DNA from 3 places in the Paenibacillus tritici genome. Region 3 is predicted to be linked to each of the others. Evidence: riboswitches for the same ligand, from Rfam matches in the RefSeq annotation. Region 3 holds a riboswitch; each other region holds the start of a gene.
What was found. Region 3 has a riboswitch for thiamine pyrophosphate ahead of KDC22_RS14215 (ABC transporter ATP-binding protein). Riboswitches for the same ligand answer to the same signal wherever they lie in the genome.
Positions count from the first base shown of each region.

Region 1: linked by a shared signal. The riboswitch ahead of KDC22_RS10045 (thiamine phosphate synthase) and the one ahead of KDC22_RS14215 (ABC transporter ATP-binding protein) in region 3 are both predicted to bind thiamine pyrophosphate.
Region 2: linked by a shared signal. The riboswitch ahead of KDC22_RS02145 (ABC transporter substrate-binding protein) and the one ahead of KDC22_RS14215 (ABC transporter ATP-binding protein) in region 3 are both predicted to bind thiamine pyrophosphate.

Region 1 is NZ_CP073365.1:2,383,358-2,387,846, reverse strand. It holds gene KDC22_RS10055 (thiazole synthase) at 1-166, opposite strand, end outside; gene thiS (sulfur carrier protein ThiS) at 257-460, opposite strand; gene KDC22_RS10045 (thiamine phosphate synthase) at 457-1,146, opposite strand; TPP riboswitch at 1,242-1,344, opposite strand; gene KDC22_RS10040 (SDR family oxidoreductase) at 1,403-2,275, opposite strand; gene KDC22_RS10035 (GNAT family N-acetyltransferase) at 2,611-3,138, shown strand; gene KDC22_RS10030 (hypothetical protein) at 3,273-3,698, opposite strand; gene mdh (malate dehydrogenase) at 3,722-4,489, opposite strand, start outside.
Region 2 is NZ_CP073365.1:472,654-477,142, forward strand. It holds gene KDC22_RS02130 (ABC transporter ATP-binding protein) at 1-535, opposite strand, end outside; gene KDC22_RS02135 (ABC transporter permease) at 585-1,346, opposite strand; gene KDC22_RS02140 (thiamine-binding protein) at 1,343-1,636, opposite strand; gene KDC22_RS02145 (ABC transporter substrate-binding protein) at 1,689-2,759, opposite strand; TPP riboswitch at 2,889-2,999, opposite strand; gene KDC22_RS02150 (hypothetical protein) at 3,072-4,489, opposite strand, start outside.
Region 3 is NZ_CP073365.1:3,376,094-3,380,582, forward strand. It holds gene KDC22_RS14205 (ABC transporter substrate-binding protein) at 1-1,060, opposite strand, end outside; gene KDC22_RS14210 (ABC transporter permease) at 1,057-1,833, opposite strand; gene KDC22_RS14215 (ABC transporter ATP-binding protein) at 1,814-2,584, opposite strand; TPP riboswitch at 2,718-2,820, opposite strand; gene KDC22_RS14220 (TetR/AcrR family transcriptional regulator) at 2,891-3,547, opposite strand; gene KDC22_RS14225 (DHA2 family efflux MFS transporter permease subunit) at 3,729-4,489, shown strand, end outside.

The DNA.
Region 1 (4,489 bases), 990 kb from region 3:
TATTGTCCTTGCTCTGCGGGTCTACCCGGCGCAGGGCCACTGTAATAACCTGCGAGCCTGAACGCGCAATGACCTCGGGAATAAGGGTGTTTCGGCTGTATTTTCCGGTGCCTATGAACAGTCTACTGGTTAAAGTCACTCCGCCAATCATCAAAGGGTCTTGCATCATACCGCCTCCTGGATAAGTTATCGCCTGTATCTAAACCGCCAATCTGCCTGCCTGCTTGCTCGTTCGCTTCTCCTCTGCCCGCTATCCCTAACCTCCGCCTACAAAATGAACCAGCTCCACCCGGTCCCCTTCGTTCAGCAGCGTATCCCCGTAAGCCTCTCTGCCGGCAAGCTCACCGTTCAGTTCGACAATCACCAGCTTACCGGCCCACTCCGGCCGGGCCAGCAGATCAGCCAGCGTCCGGCAGCTCTCTTCATACCGCTGCACGGTCCCGTTCACGGTCAAATTCATGCCTGTTCACCTCCTTCACCCGGTGCTGGAACTATATTCAGTGCTTCAGCCTGCGCCGCAGCCTGATGAACGGCTGCCCTGTAGGCCCGGGCCGCAGCCGCAGGGTCCGGGGCCCCGCAGATCCCGGACATGACAGCAATTCCCGCAGCTCCCTTAGCGAGAACAGCCCCGGCATTGTCCGGTGTAATTCCTCCGAGCGCAATCAGCGGAATTCGGCTCCAGCGGACGGCCTCCGCCAGCTGCTCCAGGCCCCGTTCCTGCTGCCCGGGTTTACAGGCAGTCGGGAACACATGCCCATACAGGCAGAAGTCCGCCCCCTGCCGCCCGGCTTCCGCCGCTTCCTCCCGGGAATGTACCGACCTGCCCAGGCGCAGGCCTGGTGCGATCCCGCGCACTCCGGCTGGCGGCAGGCTGTGCCAGGCTAACTGGGCTCCGGCAGCCCCTACGGCTAACGCGACATCGACCCGGTCATTAATAACCAGCTTCGCCGGTGGAATTCCGGCTTGGAGCAGCATCCCCGCTGCCGCCAACAGCTCCCGGGCAGACAGGGATTTTTCCCGGAGATGGATATAATCCACCATAGGATGTACCGCCGCAGCCAGTTCGGCCAACGCCTCAGGATGGAGCCGCCCGTCTGAGATGACATGAAGTTCGTGCAACGCCTTCGCCCCTCTCTTCCGCTCCATTCTCCATAAACACACAAACACAAAAAAGACCGCCCCCATAAGGAAGCAGTCTGGAATATAAGCAGGGATACCGGCTGGCCGGAACCCCCGCTGCATTATTCGTTTCTCCACTTCCCTACGCTGGTATAACCCAGATCAGGTTCAAAGGGTCCGAGCAGATCTGCCCGTCTCAGCCTTGCGGCTCCCCTAGTGATCGTTCTATGCTATTGTATGTTTATGCCTTTTGTATATTAGCATATTATTCCTGTGAAAGCTATCATCCGTTGACGACCTCGCCGCCGTTCACATGTATAACCTGTCCGCTCACGTAAGAAGAATCGTCAGAGGCCAGATACACATAAGCCGGTGCCAGCTCTTCGGGCTGTCCCGGGCGCTTCATCGGCTGGGTGGCGCCGAACTCACTGACCTTCTTCGCGTCAAACGTTGACGGAATTAGCGGTGTCCAGATCGGGCCCGGTGCAACGGCATTTACTCGGATGCCTTGTTCCGCAAGATTCATCGACAGGGAACGGGTGAAGCTGAGAATCGCTCCCTTGGTGGACGAATAGTCCAGCAGCTGCGGGCTACCGCGATACGCCGTGATGGAGGTGGTGTTGATGATCGTGGAGCCTTTTTTGAGATGAGGCATCGCTGCCTTGGTCAGATAGAACATGGAGAATATATTCGTCCGGAACGTACGCTCCAGCTGCTCGGCTGTAATGTCCACGATCTTGTCCTGCGGATGCTGCTCAGCGGCGTTATTGATCAGGATATCCAGCTTGCCGAGCCCCTCCACGGTTTTATTAATCAGCTCCTGACAGAAGGCCTCCACCCCGATGTCGCCGGAGATTAGAATGCACTTTCTGCCCTCCTGCTCCACCTGGCGTTTGGTCTCTTCCGCATCCTCATGCTCGTTCAGATAAGAGATCACAACGTCTGCACCCTCTTTGGCAAAATGAACGGCAACTGCACGCCCGATCCCGCTGTCGCCTCCCGTAATGAGCGCAGCCTTACCCAGCAGCTTGCCTGCTGCCTTGTAAGCCGGTGTCTCAAACTCCGGAAGCGGATTCATCTCACTTTCAATTCCGGGCTGCTGATCCTGTACCTGCGGAGGCAGGGTTTTGGTAGGCTGATTACTTGTGTCTGGCATAATCCATTCTCCTTTCGCGGTTCACAATAATGTTGAACTCATTCTTGTTAGCATGGCTTAAGGTCTGGTGTTTATGCATCCTGGTAGTTTGCCTGAATTGCTTTACGTTATGTTACTTACCACACTCGGGAGCCAGCCAAACAACAAATCTTCATTCAATGCTTCCCATACTCTTACGTCATTCTCTCCTGAGAGCCGGATAGCCGAACGATAGTACGGTAAGTAAGGAACGTTGCCAAAAAGAACATTATCTATACCCGGTTGGGGTTCTATCTTAAGCTTGAAATAGATTCAGTTTGTATCAAGATCAAAGCTAAATTAGGAGGTAACACAAAATGAGCGCAAGACTCACTTTATCCCCGGCAACCTTAGACGATGTAGATTACATCGTTGATATCACTACCAGCCCCTCCCTCTGGCCCTTCGAGGAGATCATTCCAACCGATAAGGAAGCCGTCAAGAAGGAGGTAGCGGAGAAAATCAACAGTGACTGGCACAAGCAATACGTCATCAGGCTGAATAATCCCGAGGCCACACCTATAGGGGAGCTGAGTATCCACTGGTATGTCCAAGAGCGCGACAGCTGGGAGCTGGGCTACTCCCTCTTTCCCGAATACCGGGGACAGGGATATTGTACAGAGGCTGCACAGATAGCCTTGAAGTTTGCTTTTGAAGAGTGGAAGGCTCATAGAGTGGTTGCCATGTGTAATGAATTCAATACGGCTTCATCCCGGGTGCTGGACAGGTTAGGCATGGTCCGCGAAGGCGTATTCCGGGAGGAATTATTCTGGCAGGACAAGTGGGTGAATCAATACTTCTACGCGATACTGGACCGGGAGTACCGGGTGATTTCCGGGAAATAGACGGGTGAACGATGCTGAATATCTAACAAATGGGAACAGCTCCCGATCACATTCCATACAACAAAAAGCCCCGGAAGCCGAAGCCTCCAGAGCTATTTAATAACTATCCCCGGATAATCTGACCGGGCAGCAGCTTAAATAATCGTGTTGTACACCATGAAAAAGATCATGACTACCAGCGAAAGCATCAGCAGCATACTCATGGTACGGATTTTGGACGTCTCCGCAGAGACATCGCGGTTCTCTCTCATCCCAGCCGCAGCGAGGCGCAGAGGCTTACTCATGATCCCGCCGAAGGCGAACATAGCCAGCAGCAGCACAGTAACGATGATCATCCAGGGCACTGAATATTCGCCCTTAGTCATCATGTAGCCGCCGGTCAGCAGCTGGATCACAAGCCCGTATTGGGCAAAACGGTTAAACCCGCCAATAGCACTCAGGGTACCTTCCTTGGCCGGAGCAGATAACTTAGCTGTCCCGCTCAGAATAAACGGCAGCACCAGATAAAAGCCGAGCGCCAGTGTCCCGATCATATGCAGAAAAAAGAAAATGTGACCCATCGTAATCTCCTCCAATTCGAATGTTACAAGGTAACTACAGAAGTTACTGCACGGACAGAATCAGCGGATTTATCCAGTGCCGCCTTCTCTTCCGCCGTAAGCTCCAGTTCAAAAATTCTCTCGATGCCCTCCGCACCCAGCAGTGCAGGAATTCCCATGAACAAGTTATCGTAGCCGTATTCACCCTCAAGCAGAGCGATGACCGGAAGGATACGTTTCTTGTCCTTGAGAATGGCTTCCGTCATCTGAACCAGCGAGGCGGCAGGAGCATAATAAGCGCTGCCATTACCCAGCAGGCTGACAATTTCGCCGCCGCCGACACGGGCACGCTGCACAATCTCGGCGATTCGTTCTGCCGGAATCAGGGTGTCGATCGGAATGCCGCCTACGCTGGAATAACGCACTAACGGCACCATATCATCTCCATGGCCGCCAAGCACGAATCCGCGTACGTCTTCCACCGACACATTAAGCTCCTGAGCGATGAATGTACAGTAACGGGCCGTATCCAGCACACCGGATTGTCCGATGACGCGGTTCTTGGGAAAGCCGAGCGCATGGTACGCCACATACGTCATAGCATCCACCGGATTGCTCAGAATGATCACAATGGACTCCGGAGCAACACGCTTCACATTCTCACAGACCGACTTCACGATACCCGCATTCGTGTTGACCAGATCATCACGGCTCATGCCGGGCTTCCGTGCAATTCCTGCCGTAATGATGACAATATCCGAGCCTGCTGCATCCTCATAGCTGGAGGTCCCGGTGATCTGAGCATCGAATTT
Region 2 (4,489 bases), 2.9 Mb from region 3:
GCAGCATCAGCTCCTGCGGCGCGAGCATGGCCCGCAGGAAGGCGGCCCGCTGCTGCATGCCGCCGGACAGCATGTGCGGGTAAGCGCGTTCGAAGCCGCCCAGGCCGACCTTCGCCAGCCAGTGGCGCGCGGCTTCGCGGGCTTCCTGCAGCGGGGCGCCTTGCAGCTCGGCGCCGAGCACGACGTTGTCCAGGGTGCTGCGCCACGGGAACAGCGCGGGCTGCTGCGGCATGTAGCTGATCTTGCCGCGCTGCCCGGTAACCGGGAGGCCGTTCATGCTGACGGTTCCGCTATCCGGCAGCGTCAGACCGCCGATGATGTGGAACAGGGTGCTTTTGCCACAGCCGGAAGGACCGACAATGGAGACGAATTCCTGCGGCTCTACCGTCAGGGACACCTTCTCCAGCACTTGCGTCTCCCGGCGGCGGTGTGTGAATGATTTGGAGATGCCGCTGACTTCCAGCGCGGGCGGCGCACTCCGGATCTCCCCAAGGCTGCTGCCGGGACCGTTCGTCTTCAGGTGTTGGGTATTCATGAGATGAGACACTTCGGTCAGCTCCTTCTATATATTGTTATCGACTGCGTTAAATCTCCTTGCGCGGCTTCCAGCGCACGAGCCATTTCTCCAGCAGGGCAATGAGCGCGAACAGCACCAGACTCAGGAGAACGATGATGACGATGGCTACGAACATCCGGTCCGTACGGTAGGATGCCTTTTGCAGCAGCATATAGTAGCCGATGCCTTTGTCTGCGCCGATCCACTCGGCAACTACCGCGCCCATAACAGCATAGGTGGCGGAGATTTTGAGGCCCGAGAACAGGGAGGGCAGAGAGCCGGGAAGCTCCAGCTTGGTGAAGATCTGCCACTTGCCGGCCCCGGCCATCTTCATATAATTCATCATGACCCGGTCGCTTTGGGCGAGTCCGCCCATGGCGGCAACGGCTACGGGGAAGAAGCAGACGAGGGTGATCAGGATGATTTTGGGCAGGAGGCCGAAGCCGAACCAGATAATCAGCAGCGGACCAAGGGCGATGGAGGGCACATTCTGACTGAGGATCAGCAGCGGATAGATCGCTCTTCGGAGCCAGGGCAGCAGATGCAGCAGCAGGGCGGTAAGCAGGCCGATGCCGGTGCCTACCGGGAAGCCAATCAGGGTCAGCCGCAGCGTGGCAGCCGTGTGCGCCCAGATTCCCGAGGCGTTGCCCTGCGATTCACGCGCGATATCCGAGGGGCTTGGCAGCTGCCAGGCCGGGATATGGAATACCGATACAGCCACTTGCCATGCGCCCAGAAAAAAGATGACCGCCACAAGGGGCGGCCAGATTTGTCTCCAGGTGCTTCTCACGGCCGGTATTTCTCCGTCAGCTTGTCCATACTGATGCCGCCCGGGTTATGGGCGATCTTGATCTGGGAGATCACACTCGGGCTGCCGGAGGCGACCAGCGCCTCATGCATCTGACGCACAATATCCAGCAGTTCGGACAGCTCGCCTTCCATGGTGGTCTCCAGCGGATTCACCTGATGCTTGACCCCCGACTTCTGAATAACCTCAATCGCCGTGTCCACGTAAGGGATCGAATCCTCATTGTTTGGAGTCTTGGGAATTACCTGAATGCTAAGCAGTGTATTAGCCATTATTATTCATTCCTCTCATGTGAGTTAGTGTCAGTACTATTCCACCCGGTGTTTACTGGCCTTCCGGCAAAAACTCATTCGTAAACGTACTTTCGGCATCCAGCGGCTTATCCAGCAGCTTCAGGCCGTACATCCAGTCGGCATAATTCTTCCAGATCTCAAGCTTCTGCTCTCCCCAGCGGGCGGCATCGTCTTTATATTTCGGGCTGAGCCATTTCTGGCTGGCCAGCACCAGCTTGGGGTCCAGCTCCGGTACAGCATCGGACAAGACCGTGGCTGCTTCTTCCGGGTTGTCGATGGCATACTGATATCCTTTGGTCGTAGCCTTAAGGAAGGCCTTCACCACTTCAGGGTGTTCGGCGATTTCCTTCTCACTGGTGGTCAGAACCGGGGTGTAGTAATCCAGCTGCGGCGCGTAATCCTTCAGATACAGCATATCCAGCGGCTCGCCGCGCAGCTCGGCCTCCACTCCGGTCCAGGCGTAGAAGATCCAGGCGAAGTCGATATCCCGTTTCACCGCCGTGAAGAAGTCGGCTTCGCCGATATTCACCAGCTTCACCTTAGAGACGTCCCCGCTTTCGGGGTCCATGATGGCTTTCATGGCCGCCTGCTCCGCAGGGGAGCCCCAGCCTCCGTAGGTTTTGCCTTCAAAATCCTTCGGTGTCTTAATATTGCGGTCCTTCGGAGCGGCGAAGCCCGAGGTATTATGCTGAATGATAGCAGCGATAGACACGAGCGGCACATCCTGCAGACGGGCCAGGGTGAGCGCCTCCTGGGCGCTGATGCCAAACTGGGCTTCCCCGGAAGTGACCATAGTGTCAGACCCGGCAGCGCCAGGCTGTACAATCTCAACGTCAAGGCCCTCCTCCGCGTAATATCCCAGCTCCTTCGCGGCATACAGCCCGGTATGATTCGTGTTCGGCGTCCAGTCCAGGGCAATCTTGACCGGAATCAGCTCCTCTGGGGCATCGGTCGCAGTTGCTTCAGGGGCAGCGGTGCTGTTCCCGGCGGCAGGCGCACTGGCACCGGCATTTCCTGTGTTGCTGTTTCCGCCCCCGCATCCGGCTAACGCGATAACCAGCATGGAGCTTAGCAGCAGTGTACCTGTTTTTGTGACTCCCATCTCTCTCTTCTCTCTCCTTCCAGCAATCCCTATTCTTCCAACTTTCAAGTTAGACCATACCAAAAAAGCGCCCCGAAGATCGGGACGCCAGTTACTTGCGTGAGGGGATCAACTTCTGGGCCATGATGGCACAGTGCTGATTGAGATTCCTACGCTGGCATTATCCAGATCAGGTATAAGGGTCAGTATCTTATGGGATACAATCTCAGCCGGCCAATTCCAGCACCCCTGGTTCTATGAAGTTCACGGGTATTGCTATGTTCTTACGGTGTATTATAGACGGCGGCTTCGCGGTTGTCCAGAGCCGTCTGTTCAATCCTTATCATAGTACCGCCTTTTGCGGCGGCTGCGGATTCCATTCCGCGCCTCCCGCAGCGTTAAGCCGAGACTGACTGCGATCCCAGAGAAGGTCAGGAACAGAGCGAGATATTCGAACACGGAGTACTCCAGCATTTTGCTCCAGTCGATGTTCCCTTTCAGATCCTCAATGACCTGGTTCATGCCGTAAATCCCGCTGATTACCGTAAATACAGTCAGGACCATGAGCAGGGTATCCCGGCGTTTGGCCTGGAATTTGTCCTGATACTGAAACAGATCATTCAGGGTCATCTTCACTTCATCGAACAGGGCATCATTGCCGTAGACCTTGCGCAGCTGGAAAAAAATCTCCCGCCCCTGCGACTGCGAGATAAGCTCCAGAAAATAGAATTTGGCGGAAAATTTATTGATCAGAAAGATCAGATTCTCGATCTCTTCGTAATCGTGGTTGATGCGCAGCCGGGAATGCAGATTGGCGAGCTTCAGCAGCACGATTTTATGAAAAATACTCAGCAGCAGTCCATAATAATACTCTCCGTACATCTGGTTGACCAGCTCCGTGGCAATATCGGGCTTCGCCCGGCTCAGGCAGCAGAAGGTCTGCTCGTTCGTCATATAATAGGTGTCCGGCCCCCAGCGGCTATAGCAATGATCCCGGGTGTACTGCTCGATATACTCAGGATCACTCGCGCTGGTAAAAGGCTTACCGTCTATAGTCAGCCCATCCAGCTGGGAGGCGCGGTAGCGCAGCTCTACACTTATCTCATCCAGCTCTTCCTCACGGTTGAAGCCATAGAAGGCCTGCACCAGCATCCGTTCATCCACGAAAAAAGGCAGGGTCTCGAAATAAGCGCCATCAATCTCCGCAGGGTCGAGAAACGGCTCCAGACCGGAGACGAGATTCTTGAACACGAAATCCTCCACCCGGCCGAAGGACTTCTCCTGGCAATGGATAAAGGCATGTTTATCCTGATAACACACATCCTCCAGTGTTCGGAACCGGTCAGCGAATTCCAGCACAGTGCTGAAGGGAAGGTTTTTCTCCTCGATAGCCACTCTTATGGTCAGAAAGCCCAGTTCAAACGGACAGAGGAACACATCGGTGGACAGAATCCGGAAATTCACAGACTCGAAGAGCATTTCCAGCCGGCACGGCAGATCGTTTACCCGGGAAAAGCGGCGGAAGGAATCGCTGTCCTTCTCACGCGGAAACAGCACATGAGCGGCAAACGGCAGATAGCTGCGCTCCATTTTCTCATGGGACACGCAGTAGCCTTCTCCGTAATAGGCATTCTCCAGTTCCTTGTTGTCGAGAAAAAAACGCGTGAACCCCTCCTTCTGCAGACTTGCGATCAGCTCTTTATCCTGTCCGGGCTTGATGGAGAAGGGAAAGATAAATTGCAGCAACGCTG
Region 3 (4,489 bases):
TAATATCCACTTCCTGCGCCAGCAGTCCGTTCTCGCCCAGCCACTGGTTTACTTTCTCCCATGTAGCCCCATCCTGATAGCCGAAGGGCTGAGAGCCGGCATCCATCAGCGGCAGCAGGATCTTCAGACTGCGCTGTTCAATCGCTTCATCCAGCGGAGCGGTATCCTCCTGATGCTCCAGCAGAAGCTTCAGCGCTTCATCCGGGTTCCCGGCTACGAACTGCTGGCCTTGTCGTATGGCTTCCACGAATTTTTGGTAATACCCCTGCGAATCCTGAAGTCCCTGTTCACTGGCGACCAGCACCAGCTCATAATAATCGGGAACCCCGTATTCCACAGGATTGAAGGAGCGTACCGGATGGCCTTCCTGCTCCAGAAGGAGCTGCTCATGGTTGATGAAGCCGCCCATTATGGCATCCACACGGCCCGTGGAGAGCGCGGGAATCAGCTCGAAGCCAACGTCGATCAGCTTCAGGGATGAGGCGTCCCCGCCGTCACTTGTCACCATGGCTTTCAGCATGGCTTCATACAGCGGAACAGAGGAATATCCGGCTTGCTTGCCTGACAGCTCTCCCGGACGGGTAATTCCGCTGTCAGCGGCTACCATAAGATGATTCAGCGGATGCCGCACCAGGGCGGCAATGGATTTGACCGGAATGTTCTCTCCCCGTGCCATCAGCACCTGAGGCTGATAGCTGAGCGCGAGGTCCACCTTCCCGGCAGCGACAAGCTTCAGCGCATCATTGGTATCGGCAGGCATCTGAATCTCCACCTCAAGACCTTGTTCAGCGAAATATCCTTTAGCCTGAGCTGCGTATAAAAAGGAGTGGACAGCGTTCGGATACCAGTCGAGCATAATCGTCAGCTTATGGGCTGGACCGTCAGCACCCGCTTCGGAGGTCGCAGTTGTTGCAGCCGTGGAGCCGGAAGTCCCCGGACTGTTGCTGTTGGCGCAGCCTGCCAGGACCGGCAGGGTACAGAGCACAAGAGCGGACAGCAGCAGCTTGGCCGGCCTTGAAATGCTATTGTACAGATTACGTGCATAGCGGATAGTAGTCATGAATAACGTCCTCTTTTCTTCAGAATAATCTTCTCCAGCCCGGCGACAGATAGAAACAATAAGATACCGAGTGCGGACAACAAGACAACAGCGGCAAACATCTTGGCGCTCTGCAGATTCCCGGCCATTCTGCGGCTGAAGTAGCCCAGCCCCTGGCTGCCCCCGAGCCATTCTCCGATCGTTGCACCGATGACACAGTATACAACCGACAGCTTCAGTCCGGAGAAAAAAGAGGGCAGGGCCAGCGGAACGCCAACCTTCCTGAGGATCTGCCAGCGGTTCGCGCCGAATGTCAGCAGCAGCTCCCGGTAGCCGTCTGTGTTCTTGGACAACCCGTCATAGGTGCCGATGACCACCGGAAAGAATGCGGTCAGGAAAACAACAGCCACCTTGCTCCATAAGGTGTAGCCGAACCACATAATGAACAGGGGCGAGAGGGCGATTAGCGGTATCGTCTGGCTGATAACCAGGAGCGGGTACAGCGCCTTGGCCAGCGGCCTAAACAGATGCATCCCCGTCCCCAGCAGGCTTCCGCAGCCTACGGACAGGGCGAAGCCTGTGAGCACCTCCAGTAGTGTCGCAGGCAGATGCACTCCGAAGAGCAGGCTGCGTTCTTCAATCAAGGCCATCCAGACCGCAGACGGAGCAGGAAGAATGAATGGAGGAATCAGGCCAAGGCGCGCTACAGTCTCCCAGACCGCCAGGGTCAGCACCGCCAGCAGGGCAGACGGGCCGTAATCCTGCATCAGCCGTCTAGGTGAGACGGTTATCATATAACTTCAGCTCCAATTCCTGACGCAGGGCAGCAAACTGCGGTTCATAGTTCAGACTGTGGTGCCGGGGACGAGGGAGTCTGGAAGTGAACTCCTGTATCCCGCCGCCCTGACTGCCGGTCATCAGATAGATTCTGTCACTGAGCAGCAGTGCCTCCTCCAGGTCATGGGTGATGAACAGCACAGTCTTGTCCAGCTCCGACCATAACTCCAGCAGCCAGATCTGAAGCGCCCGCTTCGTAATGGCATCCAGCGCTCCGAACGGCTCGTCGAGCAGCAGAAGTTCATTGCCCGCAGCGACCGTGCGGAGGACGGCCACCCGCTGGCGCATCCCGCCGGACAGCTCATGCGGATAAGCACCTTCGGTCTCGGTGAGACCGAAGCGGTCCAGCAGGGTGCGGATCTGCGTAACGGCGTCCGCTTTGGGGACGCTGCGCTTCAGTTCCCAGGGCAGCAGACAATTATCCAGCACGGTTCTCCAGGGCAGCAGGAGATCCTGCTGCGGCATATAGGCGACACGGCCCAGCCTCTGGGCCGCTGATGTTGACTCAACCCCGTTCAGCGTAAGGCTGCCGCTGGCAGGCTCAAGCAGGCCGGCGATAATTTTGAACAACGTGCTTTTGCCGCATCCGCTGGCACCGACGACAGAGATGAATTCCCCCCGGCGAACATTCATGGACAGCTCCGAGAATACCGGTGCACGGGACGATCCGGACCCGAAGGCGTAGGACAGATTCGTAAGGTTAATCATAAGACTATGTTGGAAGCCTCCTCCGGGATCAATTAACAGCCGTACGAACATCAAAAAGCCCCATTCATTTCCCGGAGGAGATGAATGGGGCGGAAGGTACAGTCAGCTGCGGCCTATGACGCGGAAGCCACTGATACAATCTGCTCCACTTCCCTCCGCTGGTATGATCCAGATCAGGTTCCAAGGGTCCGGAGCTTAAGCTCCGTCTCAGTCGGCCGACTCCCCTAGTGAAATAACAGGTGCTATTGAATTCGTAATTGCTACTTAATATACCATAAATTCCTCTCTTGTAAAGAGCAGGCTGTTCTAGCGTCTGGAGAGGCCTGTCACGAACAAAGCCACGATTCCGCGGGAGATTTCCAGCTTGGAGGAATGGTTACGCTTCTGTTCATATAAGTACAGATCGGGGCTGAGTATTGAGATTAATGCGGTAGCTGCGAAGCCCGGATCTATATCAATAATCTCTCCATTGTCTGCAGCCCGCTGCAGCAGCTCAGTCATCATCACTCCCAGCCGCTGAAAAAAAGGATGCTCAAACTGGGTAAGCTGCTTCTTGCCGGTGAACTCGGCTTTGATCATATTCAGCAGCTCGGCATACTGCTCTATGAAATCGGCAATCTGCTCAATGCTGCTCTGCAGCCGGGCCAGGGCCGGAGCTTCACCGGCGCCGGCAGCGACCTGCTGCTCCAGACCGGAGAGGAACTGGTCCGCGCTGCCCTTCAGCAGAGCAGAACAGATCTCACCTTTGTCCGTGAAGCGGCGGTACAGCGAGCCTTGCCCTATCCCCGCCCGCTTCGCAATGCTGTACATGTTCACCGCCTCCAGGCCGCTCTCGGTGAACAACTGGCGGGCGGCTTCGAGAATCCGCTGCACATAAGGATCGGCGGACACGGGCGGAGCGGATTCTACGGCTTGCGGAGCTGACGGCGGGAGCTGTGCAGCATCGGTGTCTGGCTTTTTCATGAGATCCCCTTTCAGAAACAGATCAGCGATTTACAGAAAAACAAATAAATCAATTGACACAACGGACAATTGTCCGTAGACTATGAATTGCACTTACGGACAGTTGTCCGTTCACTCATTATATCTATAAATCTGTCCGCAGGTCAATGCTGGGCGCGGACAGCTCAGGAGGAGAAGAGACATGGATCAAACCTTGAAGCAGGAGGCCGAGTTCCGGCTGTCCGGCATTCTGGTTCCGCTGCTGGCGATTATTGCCGGGGTATTTATGGTTGTCCTGGACAGCACAGCAATGAATGTGGCATTGTCCCGGCTGGTAGTGGATTTCAAGACCGATCTGCATACGCTGCAATGGGTGGTAACCGGCTATATGCTGGCCCAGGCTTCCGTTATTCCGCTGTCCGGCTGGCTGTCAGACCGGTTCGGGGCCAAAACGGTCTTTTTGACAGCGGTAATCATATTCACATTAGGCTCCATTCTGTGCGCTACGCCGAGCAGTGCCGAATGGCTGATTGTATTCCGTGTAATTCAGGGACTTGGCGGAGGGTGCGTACTCCCTGTCGGTATGGCCTACGTGTACAGACTTGCTCCGAAAAGCAAGGTTGGCGTAGTTATGGGCATTATGGGGATTCCGGTGCTGTTCGCACCGGCTATTGGTCCGGTACTGTCCGGCTGGCTGGTCGAATACCATTCCTGGCGCTGGATTTTCCTGATCAATATTCCGATCGGCATCATTGCCGTGCTGATTGGACTGCGCAAGTTGCCGAATGCGGCGAAGAACAGCGTGCCCGGCATGGATAAGTTCGGGATGGTTCTTGGTCCGTTGGCTTTTGCTTCCCTCACTTACGGTGTCAGCCAGGGTGCGCAGAGCTGGACATCCGAGAAGACTCTGCTGGGGCTGGGACTGGGAGCGGTTGCTCTGATCGCCTTCGTGATTGCAGAGCT